DNA from 2 places in the Thalassolituus oleivorans MIL-1 genome. Region 1 is predicted to be linked to the other one. Evidence: riboswitches for the same ligand, from Rfam matches in the RefSeq annotation. Region 1 holds a riboswitch; the other holds the start of a gene.
What was found. Region 1 has a riboswitch for thiamine pyrophosphate ahead of TOL_RS00450 (TonB-dependent receptor). Riboswitches for the same ligand answer to the same signal wherever they lie in the genome.

Region 1 (15,410 bases):
AACATTATCGCGACAGCAAACGCTTCACCTTAAAGCCGGGCGATATTGAACTTTGGCAGGTGCGCTCAATGGCCGCCAGTACCGGCTCTACGGCTGTACCAACGCCAGAAACAAACACCGCAAAACCACCGCAACGAACTGTCTCAGACGGCGCCGCTGAACCGGCACCAACAAATGATGACAAAGCTATTGTGAGTGAAAAGAAACCAACCAGATCATTGCCATCAAAGGAATAATGTCATGCTAAAACGTCTTTCAATCGTTACTGCCGCAACCGTTATCGGCGCGTCAGTATTTATGAGTGGCTGCGCCACTAAAGTATCTCGTGTTGATACCAGTGAAGAGATCGCTCTGTCGGATCGCTGGAACGCCAAAGACTCTGAACTGGTGGCCAATGAAATGATCACCGACATGATGGCCTTCCCGTGGGCGCGTGATTTTGAAATGAGTAATAACCGTCGTCCGACCGTGATTATTCAGCGTATTAGCAATAAATCATCTGAACATATTGCCATCGACACCTTTGTAAACGACATCAAACGCGCCGTCATTCGTTCTGGTAAAGCAGGCTTTGTGGCCGGTGGTGAAGAACGCACAGAGTTACGTGAAGAACGTAAAGATCAAGAGCTAAACTCTGCCGATGCCAAACAGCAAGGCCAAGAAAAAGCCGCTGATTTCGCCCTGTCTGGCAGCATCAACTCCATCGTCGATGAAGTGGGTAAAAAGCGTGTCACTTTCTATCAAGTCGATATGAAACTGATCGATATGGAATCCAACCTCGAAGTGTGGAACGGCCAGAAGAAGATCCAGAAACTTCAGGAAAAATCGAAATTCGGACTCTAAACCATGACGCTTCCACATCCTGTTAAATGCCATGCATTGTGCATGGCCTTAGCTGTATCAGGACTGCTGCTAAACGGCTGCGCGACCAATAAGTCGGACACCAGCGTTGTTCCCGAAGATCATATCCAAGCCAACAGTCTACCGGCGTGGACGACCCAGCCACCACAGCGTAGCGGTATGGCTTATGGTATCGGCAGCATGGAAATCTACGGTAATCCGACGCAAGCGGTGCAACGTGCTGGCGAGCTTGCTCGGGCCGACTTGGTTAGCCAACTTAAGGTGACAGTCAGTGGCCAAAACACCAACGACACGACGGAATTTCGCTTAAATGGCGAATCCAGTCGCGTGCAGCAAACGCTAAGTCAGGTGGTGAAAAGTCAAATTCCAAAAGCCGAGTTGGATGAAGTTGCGATTGTAAAAACCTACGTCGACGACAAGTATGCCTACGCACTGGCAGAGCTTGATCGCGTAGCAGCAGCGGCGCGCATTAAACAACAAATCAGTGATGTTGAAGTAAAACTCAATGCCATGGCGGCAACGCCACTAGCCAACGGCAGCAGATTAAAGCAACTACAACAGCGGCTACCTGCGCTCAGCGAATTTGCTATGCGTGCGCAATTAGCCGATCAGTACGCACTGATTAGCCCCGAACGCCGTCGCCCCGCATTAAATGCTGGATTGGCCGCTTATCGCGATGCCATTTTAAATGCTTTAAAAGAACTGCAAGTACATCTCGTACTTTTGGATGATGGCGCAAGAATTATGCGTGGCGGCTTGATAGAAGCCCTGACCACACAAGGATTACGTTTAAACGACAGTGCCGATGCTGACTTAACCTTTGAAGTAAGTGCGCAATTAGATACTCGTGAACAAGAGGGTAACCAATACGTATTTGCTAACAGTCGCGTCATCTTGCGTGACGATCAAGGAAAGGTCATCAGTACCTTTAGCAAGCAAGCAAAAGGAGTATCAGGGATTAAACAACTGGCACTACAAAAAGCGTCAGAAAAAGTGGCTGATTTATTAGCTGACGAGTTAGCACAGAGCCTAGTCACTCGTTTACGCTAATTCAGCTTAAAATAACGAAAAGCCCCCTCAGGCAGTTGAATCCTGAGGGGGCTTTTTTATTAGTTTGCAGGACTTTCAGTAACCGTATTTTTGGTTGGAAAAGAGTACTTCCAAATACGTTGCACCACAGTCACATATTGGCTGAGAAATGATCCAGAATTATAAGGAATATTATGCTCTGCGCAGACTTGGCGAACCTGCTTAGCCATCTCCCGATAGCGGTAGGCAGGTACATCAGGAAATAAGTGATGTTCAATCTGGCAGCTCAAATGCCCGGTTAAAATATGAAACCAGACAGGTCCTTCTAAATTTGATGAGCCTAGAATTTGACGATAGTACCACTGTCCTCTGGTTTCATTTTCGCAGTCAGCCTCATTGAAAGTATGAACATCCTCAGTGAAGTGACCGCAAAAAATAACAGTCGATGTCCAGATATTGCGAATTAGGTTAGCAATAGCATTACCGGCCAAAACAGCCAGAATCATAGGTGCTCCGGCAATCAATCCTGCAACTAACGGAAAGAACACATAGTCTTTAAATGTCGATTTACGAATCTTTTGAAAAAAGTCGTTCTTTAATTGATTGCGTGAAATCGGTAATTTGCTGTCTTTTTTCGGCTTACCAACAAAAATTCGTTCACCTGCCACTTCATGATAAGCAACACCCCACTGAAATAACAAACTCAGTGCTGCATAAGAAAATATCTGCCAACGATTTTTAGGGCGCCACGGCAAGTCATCACTTAAGCGCAATACGCCGTAACCAAAATCCCGGTCTTTACCGATAATATTGGTGTAAGTGTGATGCTCATAATTATGCACACGCTTCCAAGAATCAGCATCGCCGACGATATCCCATTCAAAGCGTCGCGAATTGATGTGTGGGTCATTCATCCAATCGTATTGACCATGCATAACGTTATGGCCAATTTCCATATTATCGAGAATCTTGGCCAAGCCTAATAAGGCAACGCCTAATAGCCACCACACAGGCGAGAAAAATCCCAACACCATGATCACTCGCCCTAAGAGGGCGCTCGCTCGTTGAACTCTTATAACACGGCGAATGTAATCCGCATCCTGCTGACCCACTTCACTCATAGCATTTTCACGGATCGTATTTAACTGGCGTTCGAATGACAACAAAGTGTCAGGTGACGGATACCCTTGGCGAATCATGACTGCTCCCTAATAAGCGACTTAGTGCTTTAGGCCAGCAGTTTTTACTTTACGCTCGGGATTGTCCAACATCGATTTTCTAGCGGGTTTTAACACCACTTATGATCAACGCAACAAACGGAGAGCCTTTCAATGGCAATGAAATTCAAAAAAGTCATAAATAACAACTAGTTACGACATACCAGCGAGGTCTAAAAATTAACTTACAGGCAAGTATTTGTATTCATTAGTGAATTCAAGGCACTTATATTATGATAATTATATTGGTATTAACGTACCAAATTTTCACAAGCGTCTCTAATTTACAGAACCGATTTAAATGTTTTTCTGAATCTCTTTCATCAAAATCATAATGTCTATCGGCTTAGATATATGCCCCTGCATGCCAATAGCGAGACAATTATCCACATCTATATCCAACGCATTGGCAGTCATAGCAAGTATTGGCATATCAGCATATTTAGGATTTTGACGAATACGTTCGGTTGCTTCGAAGCCATCCATAACAGGCATTTGAATGTCCATCAGCACAACATCGAAAGCACCGTGACGCTCGAGCATCTCCAGAGCCACCTTACCGTTATCAGCGACACTGACAATAGCACCAAACTCTTGGAGTATTTCCTGCGCCAGAATCTGATTTATTACAACATCTTCCACAAGTAAAATTCGAATATTCTTTAACGGCGTACTGTTTCCACTATTGGCATTACTGACCACTAGAACATCGTCAATACTAGAAGGATCACCCAACATTTCCGCATGATCCAATAACACATCCGATTGAGTAATGAGTTGAGAACCCTTGACCTCTGGTAATTTTAGGCGCGTAAAAAATTCACTTCCTACTCCGGCCGTACTTCTCACTTTAATCTCGCCACCCATCGCAAGCGCCAACTCGCGACTAATACTAAGGCCCAGCCCAGTTCCTCCAAAACGCCGGCTGGTCGAAGTGTCTGCTTGTTTAAAGACTTCGAATATTTGCTCAAGCTGATGTTTTGGAATACCAATGCCAGTATCACGCACGCTAATCGTTAAAATACTGTGAGAGCAATCGTATTGAAGGTGCACATAAACACCACCTTTCTCAGTGAATTTAAAAGCATTGCTTAACAAATTCAAACAGATCTGCTCGACGCGCAAACCATCTCCGATCAAGTAGCCCGGAATCTCTCCAGAAATACTGAATTCAAAATCCAAATTCTTATTTGAGGCTTGCAAAGAAAATAGTGCATTTAATTTATTGATAAGTTCTAACAAAGAAAAATCTTCACTATTAATTTCCAACTTTCCTGATTCTATTTTCGCATAATCTAACGATTGATTAATCAGTGACAAAAGAGTCGTTGATGAAAGAGCAGATTTATTTAAATAGTCGCGTTGCTTCGGACTTAGCGGCGTACGTAAACAAAGGTTAACGAAGCCAATAATGGCATTCAACGGAGTGCGCAACTCATGGCTCATATTCGATAGGAACTCAGACTTAGCCCTATTGGCGGCATTAGCTTCGTCCATCGCAAGCTTAAGATCATGAGTACGTCGATCAACCAGCCGCTGTACATGTTCGACAGAGCCGGTTATTAACAATAGAAAAATTTGAAATAAAGCAATTAACAAAAAACCACCGGTCAAAATAACATAACTACTCCAATCACGACCGCCAAAATTGAAATTTTCATTTGCATAAATTTCAATGCGATACCTTCGCTCACCGAATTCGGTGTAATAATTCTCTGGTTCAAAACCTGCTAAAGAATTATCGCTAGACTCAAATAGAGAAATGGGATTATTCAGGTCAGTTTCATCGTATATATTAAATGACAAGTTACGACTATCAGCATCTGATGAGACGCTCCCTAACATTCCATCTAGACGCAATATCCCACTAACAAATCCTGCAAATTTATGATTGGATGTATCATCAAGAAATACCGGCAAATATAAAATAACTGCTTTTAATTTTTCTTTTTCTTGCGCTAGCATGATTGGCGCAGTAGCTACAGCTCTACGCAGTTCTTTCGCTTTTGTTAATGCTTCCTTTCGTGCAGAGTTAGCTAATAAATCTAATCCAAACGCCTTTTTGTTGCGTTGAAATGGATAAATATAAAGCACTGGAGCATATTCATTTCTAATTTTAGCTGGAATCAATGTGCCGTCTGAAGAGAATTCAGTAATGTGGAAGTCTGGAAATCCTTCTTTTTTTAATTTAATTTCCGTTTCCAGTCGTTGGGCATGATCAATGATTGGAGTCCAACCCAATCCATAAAAAACTTGGTCTGAATCTAGAATCACTGCAGAAAACTGATCAAATTCAGTACGCGACACAGAATTAGACGCGTTAAAAAATGCCGAATATGCGACCAATTTGTTTTCCGATATTCTAAGTCGCTCTTGCAGCCGTTGAGAAAACTCATCGGTGTGAGAGCGAATAATCAAATTGTGTTCTTGATCGGTATAATTGATCGATTTTAAAAATAAGGCATACACTATGATGAGCATAGTGAAAGAAGGGACCACGATTTGAAGTTTACGAACTAGATTAAACCGTCTTTCCTGATCAGCTAATACAAGTAAAAGTGGTGTAACAATTAACACACCAATAGAGTCACCAGTCCACCAAGTTATCCAAGTGAACCACATCGCGGCTACGGGAATAAATCCCGCGAGTAATAGACTCATAGCACCGATTGAACTTGCAATCGTGCATCCCAACATGATGACTAAGATCACAAAACGCAAAATGCGCGTAGGTGAATCTAAGAACTCGACTCGCCCTATAAAGCGCGAGAACAACACGCATCCAACTCCAGCTTGAAGCATGGCACCGAAGGCAATTAACAACGCAGGAAGAATCGTCCCAGGCACTATATTTTCATAGCCGCCACTGGATATGCCCAGGTTAATAACAAATGAGCCAACACCTAAGCCGAGCAAGGCTGGTAAACGCCTGAAAACAATAACAGAAGCTAAAGCTATACCAGCCGCAGGCCATACTGCAGAAGCAAACCCAGGAGGGATAGCGAGCTCTAGCCCTATGCGTCCAGCGACGAAATAGCCGATTGCTGCGAGGATAAAATGAAGGAAATTCCTCTGCATTTACGAGGTCCGATGATGACTATACTTGCAGTATAGACACCATAGAAGATCTAGCGACCTCGTACTTAAGCCATATTTAGATCCCCTTTCTGGCACCTAATAATGAAAAAACCCGGTCTAAGCCGGGTTTTATTCGTATCACCTGATTACCTAAACATCAGCGACCATAACGCTCACGCAGGGCATTGATACGTGCATCTAGTGGTGGATGAGTTGAGAACAGTGCGGAAAACTTGCCTTCACCTCGAATACCAAAAGCCACCAGCTCGCCATTCAATTCGCTTGGCTGCTCATAGGTTTCTTTCAAGCGCATCAAGGCTGCAGCCATAGCTTGCGGGCTAACGAGTTCAGCACCGGCTTGATCGGCACGAAATTCGCGACGGCGACTAAACCAAGCAACGATGGTGGATGCCAGTATACCCAAGACAATTTCGGCAATGATCGTGGTTACAAAGAAGGCGATGCCTGGGCCGTTCTCATTCTTAAATACGGCTTTATCAACAAAGTTACCGATAATCCGCGCGAAGAACATCACAAAGGCGTTAACCACCCCTTGAATCAAAGCCAGTGTAATCATATCGCCATTAGCAACGTGACCAATTTCATGCCCCAACACGGCTTTCACTTCTTCTTTTTCCATACGCTGTAGCAAGCCAGTAGACACGGCGACCAAGGCGTTGTTGCGGTTCCAACCGGTAGCAAACGCATTGGGAGCGGATGATTCAAAAATACCAACCTCTGGCATGCCAATACCGGCCTTATCCGCCAGTTCTTTTACCGTACTAACCAGCCACTGTTCGCCGGAATTGTGGGGTTGATCGATGATTTGGACACGCATTCCCCACTTAGCCATTACCTTAGATAGCAGCAAAGATATAACGGAGCCAACCATACCGAACACAAGACAGAAGGCTAAAAGATTGCCTAAGTCCATGCCGGAACCACTGGAATTAAGATAACTCCCCACACCTAACAGCGAGAGAGTAATGCTGGCCACAAACACAACCGCTAAGTTAGTGGCTAAGAATAAAACGATACGCAACATGGTTGCTTCTCCCGTCATGCGACATTAGTTAAAAATCAGTTTTACTATGATGGCTTAGATGGTGGTTTTTATCCCGAGATTCAAGCTTTTTAAAGTGTAAAAAAACGTGATGAAAGCGCGTGTTCTTAATGCACTAAATCCAGTATCATGCGGGCACGAACCCAGGGGGTGGTGGCGGAATCTGATTCCAACGCCTGAGATGCACTAGCGAACCCCTAGAACCTGATCCGGTTAGTACCGGCGTAGGAATGGGGAGTAAGCTTGCTTACTCACACTTCGCTTGTTGGCGTGGCTGCTTTAGTTTAATCACTGACACCGCCCGCCCCTACGCAGACGCCGGGTCTCCCTTGTTTTATTAAAAGGAAAGACCCAATGAATACCCGCCAGAACGCACAGTTATCACTACTCATACTAGCCATTGCTGGCACAACGAGTACTTATGCAGACGATATTCAATTAGACACCGTCGTGGTGGAAGCCGATTTCCGCCAAACCGATGTACAACAAATTCCAGAAGCCGTGACCGTTGTCGGCAGCCAGCAAATAGAAGCACGCTCTGCCGAGCATCTAGAACAAGTATTAAGCTTTGCACCAAACGTAAACTTCTCTTCGGGCGCATCCCGTGGCCGCTATTTTCAAATTCGCGGTATTGGGGAGCGCAGTCAATTCGTTGATCCAGTCAATCCATCTGTGGGTTTAATGATCGACGGTATCGATATGACCGGCCTAGGTGCTGCCGCTACTCTGTTTGACGTACAACAAGTGGAAGTGCTGCGCGGCCCCCAAGGTACGCGCTTTGGTGCTAACGCCCTCGCTGGCATGATTAATATTCGTAGCAACGACCCAAGCAAAGAATCAGAAGGCTATATCAAGGCACGCGCCGGGAACTACGACAGTTATGGTTTGGGCGGTGCGGTATCTGGCGGCTTAGCCGATAACCTGCAAGGCCGACTGGCTGTGCAAGGCTTCCAGTCCGACGGCTACCTCGACAATACCTATCTCAACCGAGACGACACTAATAAACTCGATGAAATCATCGCCCGCGGTAAATTGGCCTATCAACTCAACAACGATACCGATCTCGGTTTAACCTACCTCTATGCTGATATCGACAATGGCTACGATGCATTTAGCTTAGATAAAAATCGCAACACTTTATCTGACCAACCCGGACGTGATAGCCAAGATACTCAAGCGGTCGCGCTAACCGTAGACTCACGTCTAAACAATGACGTGCAACTGCAAGCGGAATTAACTGGCAGTTGGAACGATAGCGAATACAGTTACGACGAAGACTGGGCTTACGTCGGTATTGCTCCTGATTCTGAGTACAGCTCATTCGACCAGTACCTGCGCAACTATCAACGCACCTCGGCTGATATTCGTCTGCTGTCTGGTCCAACAGGGCGTGTTATTAATAACAGCAGCGATTGGGTGGCTGGCATCTATGTCATGCAACGCAATGAAGATCTAAAGCGCAATTACACCTATTTAAGTGCTCCATTTACCAGTTCGCTGGAAAGCCAAGCGGTCGCGTTTTATGGCGAGTTAAGTTCAGACGTATCCGTAAGCACGCGCATTATTAGCGGCCTACGGTTTGAACATTGGGAGAACGATTACCAAGACAACAATGGTATTAACGGCAATACCGCCGAAGGTTTAATTGGTGGCAAGATCACTATTGAAACTTTGTTAAGCCCAAGCCAAATGCTCTACGGTTCATTGGCTCGCGGTTACAAAGCCGGCGGTATCAATACTGACCCCGATATCTCAGAAGACAATCGAGAATTTGATACAGAATTCAACAACACAGCGGAAGTGGGCTTAAAATCGAGCTTACTAGATGACGAGTTAACGACTCGAATTGCGGCTTTTTATATTCAACGTAAAAACCAACAAGTTAAAAGCTCTTATGCCATTCAAAACGATGACAATAGTCTGACCTTTCAAGATTATTTAGCCAACGCCGCCGAAGGACGCAACTATGGGGTCGAACTCGAAAGCGATTGGAATATCACTCCCTCATTAAATTGGGCTGTCAGCTATGGCTACTTAAAAACAGAGTTTATTGACTACCACTATCAAACCGATGATGGCGAAGTTAATAAAGATGGTCGTGCTCAAGCACATGCACCAGAAAATAGCCTAGCAACTTCGTTAACGACCCAACTGTTAAATGGCTTAAGTCTACGAATTGAGAGCGAAGCAAAAGACACTTTTTACTTCTCGGATAGTCATGACGAGAAATCAAAAGCCTACGTTTTATGGCATGCACGCCTTGCCTACGACAGCAACAATTACGCTGTCGCCCTTTATGGCCGCAACCTAACCAATCGCGATTACGAAGTTCGCGGCTTTGGTGGTTTTGGTAATGATCCGCGTAATGGTTATGCCAATGATCGCTACGTGCAATACGGCGAACCGCGCTTAGTCGGCATTGAAGGTACGTATCGTTTCTAAAAATGGCGAACCATAAGTTGGGCTAAGCGCAGCGATGCCCAACATTTAGCAAAGATTGAGGAGCACATGATGGAAATATCGGTAGAAATTAGTAAATACCCACTCGCAGATGATTATATCCCTGCGATCAAAACCTTTATCGAACGCCTCAACGCCATCGACGGTTTAACCGTGGTTACCAATACTATGAGCACACAAGTGTTCGGTGATCACGACTTAGTGATGAACACCTTGCGCGATGAAATGAAATTAAGCTGGGAAACGTTCGGCAAAGCGATTTTTGTCTGCAAGTTTATTGGGGTGAATTTAGATCCAGCGCTGAATCCGCACGGATAGCTTTTACTTTTAGCTGACACCGGCCAGTTGATACTCCACGGAACGCAGCAAGTACATCCCTGTATGCTCAGCTGCGCCATCCATGGCGCAGATGCCCGCTGAGCATCAACTAGCCGATTCAGCTTAGTATTTATGCGACGTTGAATTCTAACCGACCAAAGGATACCAACATGCTCGACACCATCATCGCAGGCGCACTCAACTACGCGCAGACTATGAGCCATTGGGAAACCATCGCAGTTATCCTCGGTGTCGCCTATTTGTTGCTGGCAATGAAACAAAGCCAGTGGTGTTGGTATGCAGCCTTTGGCAGCACCGCCATATTTAGCTGGTTATTTTTTGATGTTAGCCTGCTGATGGAATCCGCATTAAATGTGTACTACCTTGCCATGGCGATTTATGGATGGGTTGCGTGGCATAAAGGTGCCCATTCAGAGAATGAATCACTAAAGATACAAAGCTGGACCATGAACCAACATGCGCTTGCGATTGGCTCCGTCCTTACGATTAGTCTCTGTAGCGGTTATTTATTGAGTGAAAACACCAGTGCAATCATGCCGTATTTAGATTCATTCACAACATGGGGCGCAATACTCACCACTTGGATGGTGACGCGCAAAGTTCTAGAGAATTGGCTTTATTGGCTAGTAATCGATGGCGCGGCTATCGTGTTATATATTGATCGTGAATTGTATCTCACAGCATTGTTAATGGCCCTGTACCTACTGCTAGCCACTATAGGCTGGTTTATTTGGCGCAAACAATTTAACCAGCAAACAAACGACGACTCGAATTTAGCAACGGTAAACTAATGATCCGAAACACCGGCGACGAGGCACTACAAACGATTTTAAATGACTGGCAAGACTGGGCATTTTGTCGCTATCGACCGTCGTTGGCACAGGTTGCTCCTATCATCGGAGGACTGACCAACCACTGTTACCGCTTACGCCTTGCTGAAGGCGATTATGTTTTGCGTATAGAAGGAAAAAACTCGCGAGCGTTAGACATTGATCGCGAACAAGAATACTGCATCCATAAACTTGTTGCCGCCGCCGGCTTAACGCCACCTGTGGTCTTTCGCTCCAACCCCGAATCTACGAACTATTGGCTGAGGCCTTATGTAGAAGGCACACCATTGAACGAGGCTGATCTAAAACCTGCAATGGTTGTCCGTTTAGCGCAGTACTTAAAGCGATTACATCAGCTGCCTGTCGATTCACATCTAAAGACCTTAGATATTACCGCTAAAGCAATACGCTACTGGCAAATAATCAATACCAGTAATCATGAGTTACTCACATTAAAATCCAAACTGCAAAAAGCGCTTGCGGGCATGCCATCCGAAGAACTTTGTTTAATCCACATGGACCCGACAAAGCCAAATTGGATACACACACCTGACGACAAGTTAGTGTTACTCGATTGGGAATACGCATGTCTCGGTCATCCGTTGTGGGATTTAGCAACACTACTTCAAGATGCCCACTTATCAACAGATGAAGAAAATGCGCTAATAGCCGACTCACCGTTCTCGCAAGCTGAATGGTCATTTGCCAAGCGGCAGATAACTTATCTGACCGTACTTTGGTATCGTGCTCAGGATCTTAGTAGTGATGCAGACCTGACCCATCAGCTCCACGAACTCGACTTACACAAAGATACATAAGTCGCCAAAGTGTATCTTCGTGTAACCAATATCACCGACCATTTATGACTGAACAGCCTTTCACTACCTTCCAATAGGCAATTTGCGACGCTTAAATAGCGAACTTCCTCACAGCTTAAGTCACAATAAAAGCCTAACCTCTTACTAAAGCGGTCAGAATTCCACCCTTCACAACTGAGTCAGGTGATTATGCTGAAACGTTACTATACGATTCTCGGTTTGCCGGAAGGAGCCGATAAAGAAGCCATCAAAAAGGCATTCAAACGCTTGGCTATGGCCTATCACCCTGATCGCAACGAAATACACAGTGAAAGCGCTCATCTACTATTTCAAGATATCTGCCGTGCTTATCAGTTCCTGCTCGATCAACCGGAAAAAGACGTACCAGCAGGACAGCCGAATGAAGGCGACGATGCGCCTATGGTCAGCACCATCGAACCACACAAAGAGTTAAATACCTCGCAAGAACGACGCTCAACAGGCAGACGCTCACCAAACGACCGTCGTTTTGAACTTGTGTTAGAAGGGCACTACAAAGGCACGAGTATTAAAGAACATATATGACAGACCTTTCACGCCACCGGGTGAGCGTCCTTACGGGCCAATCCTGTCATTCTGGCGGGTAAGGTTTACGCTGTGATTTCCCCATATCTTATTTTGTTTGTATGATCTAAGAACTTATTCTAATTGTTCGACTAAACAATTAGGCCGGCCAATAATCATTAATACAAAGTCTTATCGCAGGATGCAGATATGAAAGCGCCAAAACACAGCAAAACCATCACTACTCTGATGCTCGCCATGAGCTTGAGTGGCTTTGCTGTGGCCGAAGATCGTATTCCTAAAACGAGCCTTGAAATTATTGCTCAAGCGCAAAAGGATTCGACGCGTCCAATTATTGATCACTGCATAGCTAACACACCTGAAATTTCCGACAATCTGCGCGATGAATACGCTCGTTATGAGCAAAAAATCGATTTAGCGATGGCTCCTATGCTCGCACGTGAAGCGGCCAAGCCACGACGCCAAGAGTCGCAAACAGCCCTCGCCGTGCTAGACGCAGGCCTGAAAGCGCAAACCCGAGTTAAACTCGATAAAATTCAAAACGCTGATACAACTATGTATTGCCGATGGTTAGTTAAACAATTAGCAACCGTTACAGTGGAATCGTTCCAAGAACAAATAGAAGCCGGCGTGGCGAAATATCGCCAAGTTGCCGACACAGAATAATCGTTATCCCACGCTATGAATGGTGCGATGCACAAAGGCTAACTTTGCACGTATCGCGTCACTGATCACAAACGGATAAGCATCTGGCAAGCCCATACTGCGATTGAGCGCATTCAGAACCACAGAAAAATAGATCCAATTACTAACAATATCTTCAATCGACGAATTTTTGCCGTAATACCGCTCTTCTTGCGGTAGCGTTATTTCTTTTGTGTCTATGACTGCAGCATTCTCAACTTCCGTAACAATACCGTAAGCTTGTGCCGTTTCTAGGGTGTCGAGCATATGTAGATAATGTGCCCAAGTTTCAGCCCAGTCTTCCCAGGGATGCATACTGGCATAACGACTAATAAATTCGCCCTTCCAGCTATCATCGTCATTACTACGTTTATAATGACGATCAAGCGCATCTTGGTACGACTCTCGTTCATCACCAAACACTTTACGATATTCACCCAATAGCACGGGGTGGCGGGCAATTAATACATCCCAATAATAATGCCCTATTTCATGACGAAAATGCCCAAGCAAAGTACGATATCCTTCGCCCATTGCTACTCGTGCAGCATGACGAGCAACATCATCCGCTTCGGCTAAATTAATCGTTATATTGCCGTTAGCATGACCCGTAAATACCGGCTCTTGATCTGCCAGAGGGCTATTAAAATGATCGCCCGCAGTTTTATCTGCCATAAAACTAAAACTTAAACCCGCTTCGGGTTCTTGCTCTCGATCTCGTATAGGTAAACCTAACGACTGCAAAGTAAATAATAACCGGCGTTTAGCCGTTTCTAATTTACGCCAAAGCGGCAAATGCTCTGGCACATCTAAATCGGGTACATTGCTATTAAAGTGACAAGCAAAACATAAGGCTTCGCCATTAGGTTGAACCTCATTGGCAAGCCGAATCATGCCATTACAGACCTGATGATGACGGTAGTTTTTGCATTGCTGATAACGGCTACCCCGGGCCATAAATACGCCCGACTCTTTTGTTTCATCAAAGCTCAGCATAGCGTTTTCTTTATAACAGTAGCCGCTAAGACGCTGACAGCTAAGGCATCGACTGCTTTCAAAAAATAAAGATTGCGTGGTGCCACAATCACATACAAAGCGTTTCATCTATTATTGATCCATATGATCGATATATTGAGAATTTGAGTACTAGAAATAACGACAATTACTGTTGTTGTTGTTGTTGCTGCTGTAATTTACGTCGATACTCGTCAGGATTTTTATCGGCTGGAAGTGTTCGCCCCTGCTGAGTAGCCAGACGTTGCGCCAATAAACGACTCAACCAAAACCGCAAGGCCGCGCCGCGCAGCAATAAAGGCCAAGCCATTTTTTCTTCCGTCGTAAAGGGCCGCACGGATTCATAACTTACCAATAATGACGTTAGTCGAGCCTTATCCCAAATGCCATTTTTCTCGCGGCACCAATCATTCGCAACGATGGCTAAATCGTAAGCCAAGGCACCATCACAGGCGTTATACAAGTCTAAAATCGCTGTTAACTTGGTGCCCTGTTCGCTTATTAAAAACAAAGCATTGTCGTGAAATAAATCCGCATGAATCCAGCCATGAGGAAGCTGACACCACAAGGTTCGTCCATCTTTTTGAGCTTGTAGCTCAGCCTCAAGAAGCGCTTGGTCGGCGGGCGATAAGTTAGCCTTTAACTCTGGCGCAATCGCTAGCCACCAATCAAACCCGCGTTCATCGACACGACGCTGAGGTAGATCTTGAGCAGCAAGATGCAGTTGCGCTAAACCTCGACCAATTTCAGCGCAATGCTCTGACGTTAATTGGTCGGTGTGCGTACCGGGTAAACGTCGACACAAGATTGCCGGCTTACCACTGAGTTCATGTAACCAAACACCCTGAATATCATCCAATGGCATGGGCACCGCTAATCCCGCTTGCCCTAAATGGCGCGCAAGACGCACAAAACTCGCAACCTCGTCTGCATTGTGATGCTCGAACAAGGTCAGTACAAATTCGTCACTCACAGTCTTTAATAAATAATTGGTGTTTTCGATACCGTCACTAATACCCTGCAGTGCGGTTAAGGGGCCGATTGCATACTGAGTTAAAAACGATGCGACCACATCGTCTGCGAGCTTTGTATAAACGGCCATAGAAAATTACCAGCGGAAAATAACCCATTTAGGAACGCGCATATCGGGATTGTCTTTACGCACAAAATCACCGCTTTCTTGTTGCGATGGCACAAGATAATAAGCAGGGCCAACCTTAGGCACGACTTTAATCTCACTAAGTTGTCCGTTAACTCGATATTCGTAATACGTATTATCACCATCATTGCGAATGGTGACCGTCTCACCTACCGGTTCTTCCGCGTACGCTAGGCTGCCTAACAATAACGCCGGAGCCAGAATTAATGCGGCCAGAAGTTGTGATGTCTTCATGTTAGACTGCGCCTCTATTTTAGTTGATCTAGTTTGGTTGATCTCGCAATGGTCGTATTC
Region 2 (15,410 bases), 1.8 Mb from region 1:
GCACGACCTGATGCCAAGACATAGCCATAGCAATACCAAACGTTACGCCCTTTACCCAGCTCGGTGGGAGCTAAACCTTGCTCGGCCAACATCGCATCTAGCTTCTTCAGGCGCGGGCCATCGTTCCATAAAATACGATGGTGTTGCGGTAATCGTGAGAAAAAATGCTTAGCATGTTCGAACTCGGCTTCGGTGGCGCGATCAAGACCAATCACAATTTCATTGAGATAAGGCACTTGGGTAAGTTCTGTGATGATGTTATCAAGCGCTGGGCCTTCAAGTTCGGAGTACAGCGATGGAAGTACTAACGACATTGGTCGAGTTCGAGAAAAACTCATCAGTTCTTTTTCTAAGTCTTCTAACGGTCGATCGACTAAATTGTGTAGCGTAGTGATGATGCCATTCTGATAAAAATCAGCCACTGCGAGTCTCCTTCAGCAGTTGTTCTAATAGAGGTAATAGTGTCTGGTTCCAGCCCTTCGGACCATGACTCGTTGCGTACTGCACAGCACTATTATTTATTTTAAGTGTCGATTTCTTGCCTGGAATAACAATTGGATAGTCGGCCGCTTCTAACATGGCTCGGTCGTTATCGCTGTCACCCAAAGCAATTACAATAGGGTTAGCTTGCCACAATTCTTGATAGTGGTGGCGAAAAAAGATTACGCCTTCGGCTTTATCAACTTGCGACATAACGTGAAGAAAACGTCCCCCTTCGAGAAGTTGTAATTTGTGTTCAGTAAGGGCTAGCTTAAATGCTACTAATTCAGCTTCGCTGCCTTGCCATAGAACGGGCTCTGTACCATCACGAGACTTAGCGCTATGGGCGTCTTCGATAGAAAGCCCTGTCAGAGCGGCTACCTCTGTAGCTGGCATATCGTTGAAGCCTCGAAAGTGAAATCCCTGCTGACGCAATTGATGAAGCACTTTCAATATGGCGGAGTAACGCAGTCCTATAAACTCGGTGTTGTAACCTGTCCCTTCTGCTTTGGGGATGAAAATAGCGCTGCCGTTTTCACACACAAAAGGATCGTGGTTATCTAACGTCCGTCTTAGCTGATAGACCTCATTATAGGTCTTACTGGTATTGAATATTAACGGAATCTGATGGGTGTGAAGCCAAGTTAATGCGGGTTTGGCTGCCGCAGTGCTGTAGTTATCATGGTCCAGTAGTGTTCCATCCAAGTCGGTCATGACCACGATTGGTAGGGCAGGACGAATGGATTCTTCTATCATGCAAGCCTCCCGTCAGTCTGTATCACGCTGTCGACACAGTGCTGATGATTGATGGTAAGTACTAAGTCAGCATAACTCGGAAGTGAACTTAATGCCTCCTCTGTCAGCCGCTGATAGTGTTGAATAAAACGGGCTAGCGCTATTTCATCCAAGCTGCGGTCTTCACCGTCACCGCGGCGATTACGAATATTCTCTTCCTCCTGTTGGGTGCGCCAGCGGCTAACCGCTTGCATATCAGGTACTTTGAGCATGACCAATGTATCAATGGCATTGAACCAGTCGTGGTAGTGATATTTCAGCTGCTCGTTAACCCAGCGTCGCCAGTGTCCGCCAATGTCTTCTTTTTCTTCTAAGTCATTGATTGGCTGCTCTAATGCTTGTTCTGGAACGGCCTGACAGCCAACACACCAACCCTCAAACAGAATCATGTCGATAGGACCTTCTATTTGATGCCATTGATCTTCTGGCAAGCGATCATCGGATACCTTATCGAACGCTGGAATGGCTACTTTATGGCCCGCGCTTAAGCGCCGTAATTTGCCGAATAGGGTTTGTCCTAGTTCATAATCATGCGTGCCCGGTACGCCACGAGTAATTAATAATGGGTGAACAGTAGCTGCAAGTTCTTCGCGTTCGGCGTGAGTTAGGTACAAATCGTCAATGGAAACGATAGCGACGTTCCAGTTAAAGGCTTCTTTATAGATTTTGGCTAAGGCTAAACTGAGAGTGGACTTTCCTGAACCTTGCCCGCCATGAATGCCAATAATGGGCGGCAGTGCTGCATATCGCTTCTTGCTAGCGAGCCATCCTGCAAGCGGCAGCCAAACCTCTTGCCATTGGCATAACCAAGTCTTCGGAAAGTTACTCAAAACGACACTGGCTTGATCCAACAAGGCCAGATCTTCGGAGTCTTGGGCTAATTCCGCAGGCCAAAGGTTTTCATGTGTTTTCATAGTGACTGTCCGTGACGGTTTCCCTATTGATACTTCGGACTTGCAGTCTCTGTGCCAGTACTCGCCGTCCCGTCGGCTTCATGCGATCATGGCATTTGGTAAAATGAGTTTAGATTATTGATGCATTATATTGGTGCGTGCAATGACTAATGAATATGATTGCACTTATTTGGTGCGAAAGGAGTGTTAAAATTATGCAACGTGTTGCTTATCAGGGAACTCAGGGTGCTTATTCGCATTTAGCGTGCAGCCACGTTTTTCCCGAATGGGAAGCCGTTGCTTGTGAAGACTTTTTTTCTGCCATGAATATGGTTAGTCAAGGTTTGGCCGACCGCGCCATGATTCCACTGGAGAATTCTACGGCGGGGCGTGTGGAAGAAATCTATCGCCTGATACCTAAGACCCAGTTGTTTGTTACTGCCGAGCATTTTGAGCCTGTTAATCATTGCTTATTGGCTCTACCGGGTGTTCGATTAGAAGATATTCGCGAAGTATCTTCGCATCCTCAAGCTTTGGCGCAGTGTTACCAGCGCCTGCATAGTTTGAATATTAAGGCTGTTGCAGCGGTCGATACGGCTAAGTCTGCACAAGTATTGAGTCAGGGAAATAATCGTCAGGCGGGAGCGATTGCTTCAGCATTAGCTGGCGAGTTGTATGGCTTGGATATAGTGCAAGAGAACTTTCAAGATGTGACCGGCAATACCACTCGCTTTCTCGTTTTTAGCCAACGAGAGGAGCATCAAACCTTTATTCCAGATGCTAAGTACATCACTAGTTTATTGTTTTCTGTACGGAATATTCCGGCTGCTCTTTACAAAGCATTGGGCGGTTTTGCGACGAATAATGTCAATATGATAAAGCTAGAAAGCTATATGGATGGTGGCACTATGCACGCGAGCCACTTTCATGTGGATATTCATGGGCATCCACAACAAACCAACGTTGCTAATGCCTTAGAAGAGTTAGCGTATTTCGCACGCGAGTTGAGAATTCTGGGCAGTTATCCCGCTCATAGTCATCGCAGTCGAGCAGCTTTTATTTGATATAAATCGATCAAATAAGAGGCGTTTTCTTGTTCGGTGACCATTGCTGGCACAGGCGGTGGAGGGCTTCTTTGCGAATAGGTTTGCTGATAATACCGTCCATTCCGCTTTCTTTGGCTTGATCCTCTAGGTCTCGAGCAGGGTGGGCGGTTAAAGCAATGATGGGAGCTCGATGCCAATTATTGGTGGCTTCTGTTGAGCGAATATTAACGGTTGCTTCGAAGCCATCCATGATTGGCATTTCACAATCCATCAGAATTAAATCAGGCTTTTCGTGACTGAGTTTATAGGTCTCAAATAACTCCTGGCCGTTGTCGAACACTCGATAGGTTACCCCTAAGTGTTTTAGCAGGCCGCCGATCACTTTTTGATTTACAAAATTGTCCTCAGCAATCCAGATCACAGGTGGGGATTCATTTGAACAATGTTCTTGCTCAAGTAGCTGCTTTTGCTGCAATCGTAGTAGAGCATTCAATAATTCAGTGGTACGTAGTGGACGTTGCAATTGAATGTCTGAAGAGAAGCGTGACCAGTGCTCGTCGACTAACAATAGTGAGCTGGAATAACCGCGAGGGCGATTGTCGGGCGAATCGGTTATTAATACCACATTATTAGTGCTGTGCTGGTTTTCTGCGTGCATACCTAGCGCTAACAAAAAGTCGCTGACTGTACTCTGCTCGATTGGATTATTTAATTGTAAGTGAAAGTGGCTATAGCTTAATGAAGGGAGATCTATTTTGTCGGCAGGCATTACATTGGGTAGCTGCAGACGAAAGCTAGCCCCCTCACCAATGGAACTGCTAACTTGAATTTTAGCTCCCATGGCATCGGCTAGACGTTTACAAATTGCCAGTCCTAGTCCGGTTCCACCGTGGGTGCGGGAAGTCGAAATGTCGGCTTGAGAAAAACTATCGAATAACCGTGTAATGTACTCTTTGTCTATACCGATACCTGTATCTGTGACGGTTAGTATTAAATCATTATTAGCAATTTCTGCACTGACACAGACATGGCCATGTTGCGTAAATTTAATGGCGTTACTGATAAAGTTGAGCAATATCTGCTTGAGTCGTAATTCATCCGCGATGATAGTGCGGAATAAGGGAGGATGAATGTTTGCGACCAGTAATAACTTTTTTTCGCGGCTTTGACGACTGTAGAGCATTAAAGCGTTGTTGATCAGCTCGTGAAGGTCTAGCGGCCGGTGTTCTATTTGTAATTTGCCCGACTCAATTTTAGAAAGATCTAGAATATCATTGAGAATACTGAGTAAGGATTCACCAGAATCAGCGATGGTGTCGATATACTGGCGCTGTTGCTGATCTAAGAGCGTGTGCTGGAGTAATTCAACCATACCGAGTACTCCATTAAGTGGAGTGCGAATTTCGTGGCTCATCATTGCCATAAATGCCGATTTTGCGCGGTTGTCGGCTTCACTTTGATTGCGATTTTTTACGGCTTCTTGCAATCTTTTTTGCGAGTTTATCGATTCTTCTTGCGCTTTTAACATGGCGCGCTGGCTTTTAATTAAGGCCAAACGTTGTTCACCTAAACGCCAAACAATGGCAAGACTATGCACCAGAATTAGCCCAGCAGCACCAATATGAGATACATATTGCAATGGCAGTGACATAGGAATAATTCCTTGACGACTTAGGTCGTGCAGAATAATCGCCAAAGCCATTAAATACAGGCCGATAATATATAGTCTTCCTGAACCGCGTTGAGATAGTCCCGCCATCGTAGTGACTATGATTAACAGAATAGGAATGATTAGTGCCAGAGTCATCATCACTGAAATTGCGTCGGGGTAATCAGGTATTTGTGTGGCTATAATTGCAACTATTGATAATGCGATGGCCAAATTCTTCATCGCCTTTACCACCTTGGGAAAACGCGGCTTTGCGTCTAGAAATTCCGAAGAAAATAATGATGCAAAGAGTAGACAGAATGACGACATGAAGATGGTTGCTCGTTCTTCAAACCAAGGGAAATCTGGCCAGATATAGCGGTATCCCATACCGAATAAGGCGATAAAGAAAATCGTGTAGCTGGATAAAAAAGAAACAAAATACAGTATGTAACGACGTCGAATGGCAATGTAGAGTGCAAAGTTATAGATACCGATGGCAACTAAGAAACCAATATAAATGCCGAGAACGATGTCACGATTTTGCGAGTGATTTTTTAATTCAGCTTGTGTCCATAAGCTGAGCGGAAATTGCAACATACCAGAGTTCTCAATTCGAAAATACAAGGTGTAATTACCTGTGCTTGAGAAATCTAAAGGCACTTGAAACTCAAGATCATTAACTAAGCGTTGTTCATAAGGCAGGTGATCGCCCAGTTCGTATTGCCCTATGAGAGTGTCTTGCTGGAATACGAATACATCCAGTTTGTCGATCAGTGCATACCCAATTAACGCCGACCATTGATCATAAGGCGTTGGAACATCGACTTGCAGACGATACCAGATAGGATGACGTGTGATGCCAGGGTTGGGGATTTGTGCCGTTTGCGGCTGCCAGTCGAAAACTTGCTGCTGGATATCTTGCGGATTAGTTAATGGTGTGACTTCTTCCCAAGCGTCGAGTTGGCGTCCGAGTAAATTGCCAGAAATACTTGGTTCTAGTGTAAGAGCCTGCGTCGGTGCTGTTGTAACCAGTAATAATAAAACAAACAGCACAAGTTGCATTCGAACTTATCTCGGCAAAATTGATAGTTTAATCAGTTTATAGCCTGATTCTACCGCTGTCATCGTTTGGGCAAGTGTAATCTACCTGACTTTGATGGAACTAAGTGATGGTTATTGCGAAGCCTTTCTCTGATTTGCGCGGTAACTACCAGGAGTTACCCCCGTCCATTTACGATATGCCCGTTGAAATGCACTGCTTTCAGTGAAACCAAGGTAATCTGCAATGTCGCGAATGCAGGTATCACTCTGGGCAAGCAAGCGCGAAGCCTCTTGTTGGCGAAAGGCATCTTTCAATTGTTGATAGGATATTTGCTCTGCAGCAAGGCGGCGTCTTAGGGTGGCTGCCGATGTACCGAGAGTATCCGCGGCTTGATTAAGGCTAGGTAAGTTATTTGGCTGTGATTGTTGCAACAGCTTACGTACCCGCCCAGTCATGCTTTGATGCGGGTTTGGCCGTGCTAAAAAATCCGCAGGTGAGTGCTGCAAAAAAGCGCGTAAACTCGCTGGCGTTTGAATAATGGCTAAATCTAAAACACGCGCAGGTACGATTAATGCCGTTGCATCCGCATCAAAGTTAATTGGCGTGGCAAAAACCGTTTGATACAAGGCTGCATGTTGAGGTTTAGGGTATGCACAACTAACCGATAGCAATGGAATACCTTGACCTACAAGCCAGCTACTAAAGCGATGCCAGACCGCGAGTAGGGATTCACTGAGAAAACGATCCGGATCGAATGAAGGATTGTGTTCAATGACGATTCGAGCAAGGTGCTCACTCTTTTCTATGCGTATACCGGGCGCGCCAGCAACTAAGCTGTAAAAACGCTGTGCTCTATGTAGGGCATGATCAAGCGATGTACAGGAAATGACGGCCTTAGCCATCATCGCAAATGTACCAAAGCGAACAGGAGTCGGGGCAAAGCCCATGCACTCGTCGTTACAATGTTTCCAGATCGCTATCATTAACTGGCTATAGCTTTGGGCGTCTAACCCAGCTTTGCAGTTGTCGAGGGCATCGGTGCTTAGTCCGGCTAACCCCAATATTTCTTTGCGGTCAAAACCAAAATGAGTCGCTCCGCGAAGCGGCGGGTCAATAAATAAGCGAGAAATTACTTGGGCAGACATAACGCACAATGGTGATTAATTAAGTGCGCCACGTTAACGCCTGTTGATAGAAGTCACAATGGCCTTTGTGGCCAAATTAGCTGGGCCGGTGCTGATAGAGGGTTGTTTGATTGCGGCCACTTTCCTTTGCATGGTAAAGCGCCTTATCTGCGCTTTGTAACCATTCATGAGCACTATGAGTGTCTTTTGCTAATGAAGCTACGCCAAAACTAGCGGTTATCTTGGGGATATTTGGGGTGTCATTTCCGGAATTTAATAATAACACTGCGCGGCGGAGTTTCTCCGCCGTCGCCGTTGCTTGCTCACCGTTTTGGCCGGGAAGCAGCAGCCCGAAAACCTCACCACCGAGGCGAGCTGATAAACGTAGACCAACGGCTTTTTCGAGTAATTTCCCAATATTACTAAGCACTTGATCACCTTGCTGGTGGCCGAAGTGACCGTTATAGGCACGAAAATTATCTAAGTCGAAGGTGACTAAGCTGCATTCATTTCCGGCTGCTTGGCATTCGTTAAATTGCTGTATTAACTGAGGTTCCCAACCAGCGCGATTCCATAAACCCGTTAACGGGTCTTTGCTTTGAATTTCGGTCAGTGTCTTATTCGCATTTTTCACGTCGGCACGACTGACAGCAATATCAGTTACGTCATAAATAATGACGCAAATATGATTTACCTGCCGGTCGAGAGATTCTAGTGGAATAATACTCGTGTTTTGGAACATAAACGCCGTACGGCCGGTGATCGGCCGCGAGTTTTTAAAGCGAAATAAGTAGGGGCGCTGCTCCCAAATGGTGAAGGTGCGAGTTTTTAGTTGAAATACCGGTTCGGATTTTTGCCGAAACCACGCTTCAGGAATTTCTTCAAATAATTTAAAGAGATTTTGTCCTTTGGCCTTCTGCGGACTGATGGCGCTATGACTTTCCATAAAGCCATTCCACACATGGATGTTGTAGTCGCGATCTAACACGACTAGCCCAACATCAATATTTTGTAGTATATCCATCAGCCAATGGATATCGCCGATTTCAATATGGGTTTCGCTCATGCATTAGTCCAATAAGAAATCAATTTTTTGATTGAGGCGTGCTACAGAATCTTCGGTAAACAGCAGTAGCAGGTCGCATTCAATGTTCACATGTTCGATGGTGTAGTGGATTTCGATTGCCAGCGTACGCTGCCATTGTTGATTGCCACTTTTTAATATGTCATCGACTTTACAGTGCTGCCCTAAAACGACGGGATGCCCTTGGGTAAAGTGAATTTCTAGTTGTTCGCCGATACCATGAGTACAGGCACCAATCAAAATTGAACTCACATCCATCAGGAGTTCCAACTCGGCTTGGCGGTTAAGTGGACCGGTGTAACTCATAAGTTTGGCGAGGTCGGCAAAACTGGTGTCGTTGAAGAGTAGTAATGCTTCACCAGCAATACCGGAACCAATAAACCCTTGGCATACGGCTGAGACAGCGGAATCGGTTTCGGCATCTTGAATTGCCATATGCAGGTCGCTGCATTCAATAATATTGACCCTTGGAATGGGCAGCACGACATAGGCGTCTAGCAGTCGTGCTAGGCGATCGGCAGCTTGCCCCATAGCAACGTTGGTCAATTCTTGATAACAGTCGCGTTGATCTTCGTTGAGTATTTCGTGCGCAGCACTCATATCAAGCCTCAGTCATAATGCCGTACTCAACCAGCACTTGGCGGGCCTTGTCGGCATCTATGGGTTTCTTGATAAAGGCCATAGCACCGAGTTTGCGAACTCGCTCTTGTGCATCAGGTTGAATATCGCCAGATACGACGATAACCATTGCCGGTAAATCGCGTTGTCGGATGGTTTCGAGCACTCCATATCCATCGAGATTTGGCATCGTCAGATCAAGAAATACCACTTCACCGAGCCCTTTGCTGATGGCTTCTACACCTTCAACGCCGTCGCAGGCGAAGTGGACTTCTACGTCCCAACCGCTCGGAATCGCTCGCGCCATTTGTTTACGAGCAAAGCTGGAGTCGTCACAAATAAGTATGTTGATCGTCATAGATTGGATTCAAAGTTGCAAAAGCATGAGTAAGTAATAGTTGCCCCTAACCATATGGGCAACTTTATTACGGTAACTTTTTGCAGTCTGTAACGACTATGAATCGTAAGTTTGGCGCAAGCCTATGGAAGAATACGTCAATTTGCTAGTCACGGCGGTCATAGACCACAACGAGCTGACGACTTAGGGCGAGCAGGGCGCCATCTGCTGAGAAAATACGCGCTTCTGTATGTGCGTAGCCGCCGTGGGCCTCACGTATGTCAGCTTCGTAATACAACCAGTCTTTGCCTTCTATGGGTTTGGCTAAATCGGCTAATGGTGTGATCATTTCAACGTTCCAAGTAACGCTGGCACAAGGTGCAACACGCTTTAGCTTTTGCAAGGTTGTCGGCGGCCAAGCATCAATCAGCGCGAGTAAATGTGCATCGGTAATTTGGGTATCGCAATCGCTAAACCGCATCCAACCATGAACATGGTCGTGTGGACTGTTGGTAAATGGGATACCACCGCTAACATAGGTAAAGTCAATGTGCTTAACGAATTCGGGTGTCATTCCGGCAATGTAAGGTAGCTTTTGCCCCGAACCAGCCTCGCCGCAATTTTGGTTGGCTGGACTGACAACGATGTCCGAGTTCCGCGTACTGCCATAACAGGCATTGATGACGGTGCAGCATTCGTCATTTTGGTGTACTTGGGCTTGCCAATGGCTCACCGAACGGCCTTGGCGTAAAGATTGTGTTGCGATATTGAAAGGCACTTCCGTTTGTAAGGGACCACAAAAACTAACGCTGACAGAGCGTAACGGCTTGTCACTATCGGAATCTATTGCAGCTTCGATAGCGGCTAAAGCCAGTGCTGCAGACATTCCACCAAACGTGGTTTTACCTTGTCCCCACGACCCATCTAATGTGATATCTGCCTGAGTTTCTGCGGCCTGATAGTAATGATCAAATTTTTGCATAGTGTCTTACTCATTCACTGGGTCTGGTTTTCAATAACCCGTATTGAAGCAATAAAAATGAGCATAAGGCTAGTAGTGACTACATTGCTCAGATGGAAAAGATTGTTCTGAGCATTTATGTTAGTCATCGTGTGCGTTTTGTTCATTGTGATTAAAGGAAATTCGGGTATAACGACCCATATCGAAAGCTCACCATTTGCGCCACCACGATTCTTCTAACGGAGAACTGCTAGTCTGGTGCAATAACGCTTATTGGTGCTAGCCCGCATTGTCGGAGTAATTATGAGTAATATGCAGGAAAAACATATCGCCAATACGGAGAAAGCCGCGCGCTTCTTACCCGTGTTACCCCATTGTAAATTACTAGGAATGACCATTGAGTTTGTTGATGATCAAATCTTGGTGATGCGCTTGCCTTACAGCCCAAGTATCGTTGGTAATCCATTAACGGGTACGGTGCATGGGGGCAGTTTGACGACCTTAATGGACACCGCTTGTGGTACTGGCGTATTTACCTTTTTGCCTGGACATGAGTTGTGTCCGACACTGGATTTACGGGTTGATTATATGAAAGCCGCGACAGCAGGTTTGGATTTATTCGCCGTGGCAAAGGTGACCCGGATTTCGAGCAGCGTTGTATTCACTCGTTGCGATGTCATTCAAGGGAAAACTTACGCGGAGGCTGTTGCGAATGCAGAATCTGAAGGCTTAACAGGTGATTTAGTAGCAACCTGTGCCGCCGCCTTTATGCGTATAGGCCAAGCGATGGGGACAGCGAAATCGGGGGATGCAAAATGACATTTGAACAAGTATTAACCGCGGCGCGTAATAATAAAGATTATCGCGCCCTGATAGAGTCCATCCCTTATGCTCAGTTGATTGGTTTACAGCCGGTTGATCAAAGCCAGCGCACAGATGGCTTGAGCGCGCCGCGATTTTATTTACCCAAAAACCCGAATAATATCGGTAACCCAATTTTACCCGCGATACATGGTGGCGTTATTGGTGGCTTTATGGAAATGTCGGCGTCATTGCATTTATTGATGACGATGGACAGTTTGGCCATGCCGAAAATTATTGATTTTTCACTCGATTATTTACGGGCGGGCCGACATCAGGATACCTACGCTGAGTGTCAAGTTTGGCGTCAAGGTAACCGCGTGGCAAACGTCGCGATTACTGCTTGGCAAAACGATATTGATCAGCCTATTGCCACGGCGCGTGCGCATTTTCTGTTGGTGTAACGGATTATCGATGAGTGTTTCGTGCTCCTAAATTAGGGGCTTGTTCAACTTCCAAGGTCGTCGTACACTCCAAGCTCAACTCTGTCGGGGTGCCTGATCGGTTTTTTTAAACCACACAGGCTGAGATCGCAATTGCGGGTCCCGTTGAACCTGATCTGGTTAGTGCCAGCGTAGGGAACAGAAGTCAGCACAAAATCGCTTGGTTATTTTTCAAATAGCCTTTTGTGTGCACTCGCTGTTGTCAGTTCTTGGCATTATTACGGCGAGTCCCTTCTTTCTTCGTCGCTGCTGCGCCTGATCCTTTAATCAAGGAATCGAGCATGGCTAAACTACAATCCGAATACTCATTAGATACATCTGCACACTTGCGAGATGCGCCGCTATCCAATCAATCCTTTCCGGGATCTCATAAAATATATGTGGAAGGCGACGGCCGCTCACATAATGTGAAGGTTGGTATGCGTGAAATTGAATTAAGCCCGACAATTCATGCGAATGGACGAGTCGAGTTCAATGCCAAGCTACGTGTTTATGATACCTCTGGCCCATACACCGATCCAAAACAAATAATGGACGTTTACGCAGGGCTGCAACCACTGCGAAATGATTGGATTGAGAGCCGCGGTGATACTACCGAACTTCAACAATCAACGTCGGAATACGCTCGTCAGCGCGAGCAAAATATCGCACTTGAGGCATTACGCTTGCACCGTCGTAGGCTGTCGCGGCGAGCAATTTCTGGCGCTAATGTGAGTCAGATGCACTACGCACGCCGCGGCATTATTACTCCCGAAATGGAGTATGTAGCGATCCGTGAAAATCTCGGGCTCAGTTATCAAAGTTTGGAACAGGCCAAATCTGAACATCATTCAGGCCAATCATTTGGTGCCTGCATTCCTACCATGATCACTCCCGAGTTTGTGCGCTCCGAAATTGCTGCAGGACGCGCGGTGCTGCCATGTAATGTTAATCATCCCGAAAGCGAACCTATGATTATAGGTCGTAATTTCCGCGTTAAAGTGAACGCTAATATCGGTAATTCAGCAGTCACATCGTCTATTCCTGAAGAAGTCGACAAAATGATTTGGGCAACTCGCTGGGGCGCGGATACGTTAATGGATTTATCGACTGGCGATAATATTCATGAGACTCGTGAGTGGATTATTCGCAATTCCCCAGTGCCTGTTGGTACGGTACCTCTGTATCAAGCTTTAGAAAAAGTGGGTGGTATTGCCGAAGATTTAACGTGGGAAATATATCGCGACACATTAATCGAGCAAGCAGAACAGGGGGTGGATTATTTTACCATTCATGCGGGAGTACGCCTTGCTTTTATCCCTATGACAGCGAAACGTTTAACTGGGATCGTAAGTCGCGGCGGTTCTATTATGGCAAAGTGGTGTTTAGCTCATCATCAAGAATCTTTTCTTTATACCCATTTCGAAGATATCTGCGCCATTATGAAGGCCTATGATGTGAGTTTTTCGTTGGGGGATGGTTTGCGCCCGGGGTCCATTGCCGATGCTAACGATGAAGCGCAATTTGCAGAGTTACGCACGCTAGGTGAACTAACGAAAATAGCGTGGAAGCACGACGTTCAAACCTTTATCGAAGGCCCTGGTCACGTGCCGATGAATTTAATTCGCGAAAATATGGAAGAGCAATTAAAGCATTGCCATGAAGCGCCATTTTATACGCTAGGCCCCCTGACCACTGATATCGCTCCTGGTTACGACCACATTACCTCTGGCATCGGCGCGGCATTAATAGGTTGGTATGGCTGCGCCATGTTGTGCTACGTCACACCTAAAGAACATTTAGGATTGCCCAATAAAGAAGACGTAAAACAAGGGTTGATTACTTATCGAATTGCAGCCCATGCCGCCGACTTGGCAAAAGGACATCCGGCAGCACAGTTGCATGATAATGCCATGTCGAAAGCACGGTTTGAATTCCGTTGGCAGGATCAATTTAACTTAGCCTTAGATCCCGATACGGCCCGCGCTTATCACGACGAGACGTTACCGAAAGAAGGTCATAAAGCAGCGCATTTTTGTTCTATGTGCGGGCCTAAGTTTTGTTCGATGAAAATATCTCAGGAAGTGCGCGCCACAGCAGAAGATAATGAAGAAGCGTTAAAGAAAAAGGCTGAGGAATTCCGTCAGCAAGGTGGAGAGATTTACCTATCAACCCCGGGCCAAGATGAGGTGTTGTTATGATGTCTTTATCTGCAGACTCCAGTTGCCGAAAGTCGATGCAAGGGCGCAAAGTGATTATTGCTGGTGCCGGATTAATGGGGCGTTTAATTGCTTGGCGCTGCGCTCGGATGGGGGCGCAGGTTAGGGTATTTGATAGCGCGAGTGAAGCCCAGCCAACCAGTGCAGCACACACTGCAGCGGCAATGATTGCCCCCTTTAGTGAGCGTCCTTTGTGCGATTCTCAGGTATTCAATTTGGGTTGTCAGTCGCTTAATTTATGGCCTGAATTGTTAGAGTTGCTGAGTCAAGATTCGGCGATCGCGGTACGCTATTTACAGGCCGGTAGCCTGCTTGTATCACATCCAGCAGATAGCGCAGAAAGTGAACAATTTGCAGCACAGTTAGATCATCATCAACGCCAGCAACCACAAATTTACAAAGATGCTGTGCGACATTTAAACAAAGCCGATATAGAAACGCTGGAGCCGCATCTTGCCAACCACTTTCAAACCGGTTTTTGGATGCAATATGAAGCGCAGGTGGATAATCGTGCCTTGTTGCGCGCGTTGAGAGAAGCAGCCGAGCATTACGGTGCTCGATTTGTTTTTGAAAACCCGATTCACGTTAGCGATAACAGTTGGTTTTGTCAGGATGAGCTTTTGTTTGCCGATGACTACTTCGACTGTCGCGGTATAGGGGCGAAAAAAGACGTCGAGGGTCTGCGAGGGGTTCGTGGCGAAACTATATGGGTGACGTGTCCTGAGGTTGATATCAGTCGGCCGGTACGTCTGCTACACCCTCAATATCACTTATATCTCGTGCCGCGCGGCAATGGCGTTTATCAGTTGGGCGCCACTGAAATTGAGAGTGAGGATCGCTCTGCCGTGAGTGTGCGCTCGGCGATGGAAATGTTCAGTGCACTTTGGTGTCTGGCCCCAGCATTGGCAGAGGCACGCATAATTGCGTTAGAAAGCAATCTTCGTCCGGCTTGTTTGGATCATAAACCTTTGATCCAGAAAGACGGAAAAGTCGTTCGTATAAATGGTTTATTCCGCCACGGTTACTTATTAGCACCGGCATTATTAAATATTTTAGAAACCGAATTTAATTTTGAATTAGGAGTAGCGCAATCTAAATCGCTATTGCTAGGCGGTCATAGTTATTTTGCGGAGGCTGCTGTATGTCGAACCTGCTGATCAAAATAGTATTCAATGGCGAGTTAAAATCGGTTTCTTCTAAATTCACGTTATTGCAAATTTTAGAGCAAGAGGGTTATCCAATTCCGCCAGACTCTAAGGATGCGGAACGGAATGAAACTGAACACGGGAAACGTTATATCGCAGCAGTAAATCAACGTATTATAAGCGCGGATGACTATTGGCAAATTCGATTACAGCCGAATGATACGATTGATGTATTAGGAGTCATTACTGGTGGCTAATTTAGTAATTGCAGAGCAACTTTTTAATAGCCGATTATGGTTAGGTTCTTCTTTGTATCCTTCGCCTACTGTAATGCTAGAGGCGTTTGCCGGTGCTCGTCCCGGTGTGGTTACCTTATCGTTGCGACGGCAGACGGCTGGAGAATTACACAGTAATGATTATTGGCAAGTATTAAAAAATTGGGCAGTAAATAATAACGTCCTGCTATTACCCAATACCGCTGGTTGTCATAGTGCTAAAGAAGCAATTTTACTTGCGCATATGGCTCGCGAATTATTTTCAACTCCGTGGATTAAACTAGAAGTCATTGGTGATGAGCAGACCTTGCAACCTCATCCGTTTGAATTAGTGCGCGCAGCGGAGCAGCTGGTTAATGATGGCTTTAATGTCCTGCCTTACTGTACTGATGATCTTATTTTATGTCGTGAATTACTGGCTGTCGGTTGCCCTGCGGTTATGCCTTGGGCAGCGCCT

Region 2: another riboswitch for thiamine pyrophosphate. It lies ahead of thiC (phosphomethylpyrimidine synthase ThiC); the one in region 1 lies ahead of TOL_RS00450 (TonB-dependent receptor).

Annotation. Positions count from the first base shown of each region.
Region 1 is NC_020888.1:93,260-108,669, reverse strand. It holds gene TOL_RS00480 (COG3014 family protein) at 1-236, shown strand, start outside; gene TOL_RS00475 (penicillin-binding protein activator LpoB) at 241-843, shown strand; gene TOL_RS00470 (LPP20 family lipoprotein) at 847-1,911, shown strand; gene TOL_RS00465 (fatty acid desaturase family protein) at 1,971-3,089, opposite strand; gene TOL_RS00460 (CHASE domain-containing protein) at 3,405-6,185, opposite strand; gene htpX (protease HtpX) at 6,343-7,230, opposite strand; TPP riboswitch at 7,385-7,496, shown strand; gene TOL_RS00450 (TonB-dependent receptor) at 7,603-9,690, shown strand; gene TOL_RS00445 (hypothetical protein) at 9,757-10,026, shown strand; gene pnuC (nicotinamide riboside transporter PnuC) at 10,197-10,838, shown strand; gene TOL_RS00435 (choline/ethanolamine kinase family protein) at 10,838-11,695, shown strand; gene TOL_RS18040 (J domain-containing protein) at 11,885-12,259, shown strand; gene TOL_RS00425 (hypothetical protein) at 12,449-12,925, shown strand; gene TOL_RS00420 (zinc-binding metallopeptidase family protein) at 12,929-14,047, opposite strand; gene TOL_RS00415 (homoserine kinase) at 14,106-15,059, opposite strand; gene TOL_RS00410 (DUF2782 domain-containing protein) at 15,066-15,350, opposite strand.
Region 2 is NC_020888.1:2,215,969-2,231,378, reverse strand. It holds gene TOL_RS10165 (glycosyltransferase family protein) at 1-422, opposite strand, end outside; gene TOL_RS10160 (HAD-IIB family hydrolase) at 415-1,236, opposite strand; gene TOL_RS10155 (hypothetical protein) at 1,233-2,189, opposite strand; gene TOL_RS10150 (prephenate dehydratase) at 2,384-3,232, shown strand; gene TOL_RS10145 (hybrid sensor histidine kinase/response regulator) at 3,243-5,927, opposite strand; gene TOL_RS10140 (AraC family transcriptional regulator) at 6,039-7,052, opposite strand; gene TOL_RS10135 (sensor domain-containing diguanylate cyclase) at 7,129-8,097, opposite strand; gene TOL_RS10130 (hypothetical protein) at 8,101-8,715, opposite strand; gene TOL_RS19170 (response regulator) at 8,717-9,091, opposite strand; gene TOL_RS10120 (acyl-CoA thioesterase) at 9,237-10,052, opposite strand; gene TOL_RS10115 (PaaI family thioesterase) at 10,335-10,850, shown strand; gene TOL_RS10110 (PaaI family thioesterase) at 10,847-11,296, shown strand; TPP riboswitch at 11,372-11,490, shown strand; gene thiC (phosphomethylpyrimidine synthase ThiC) at 11,617-13,515, shown strand; gene TOL_RS10100 (FAD-dependent oxidoreductase) at 13,512-14,690, shown strand; gene thiS (sulfur carrier protein ThiS) at 14,675-14,935, shown strand; gene TOL_RS10090 (thiazole synthase) at 14,928-15,410, shown strand, end outside.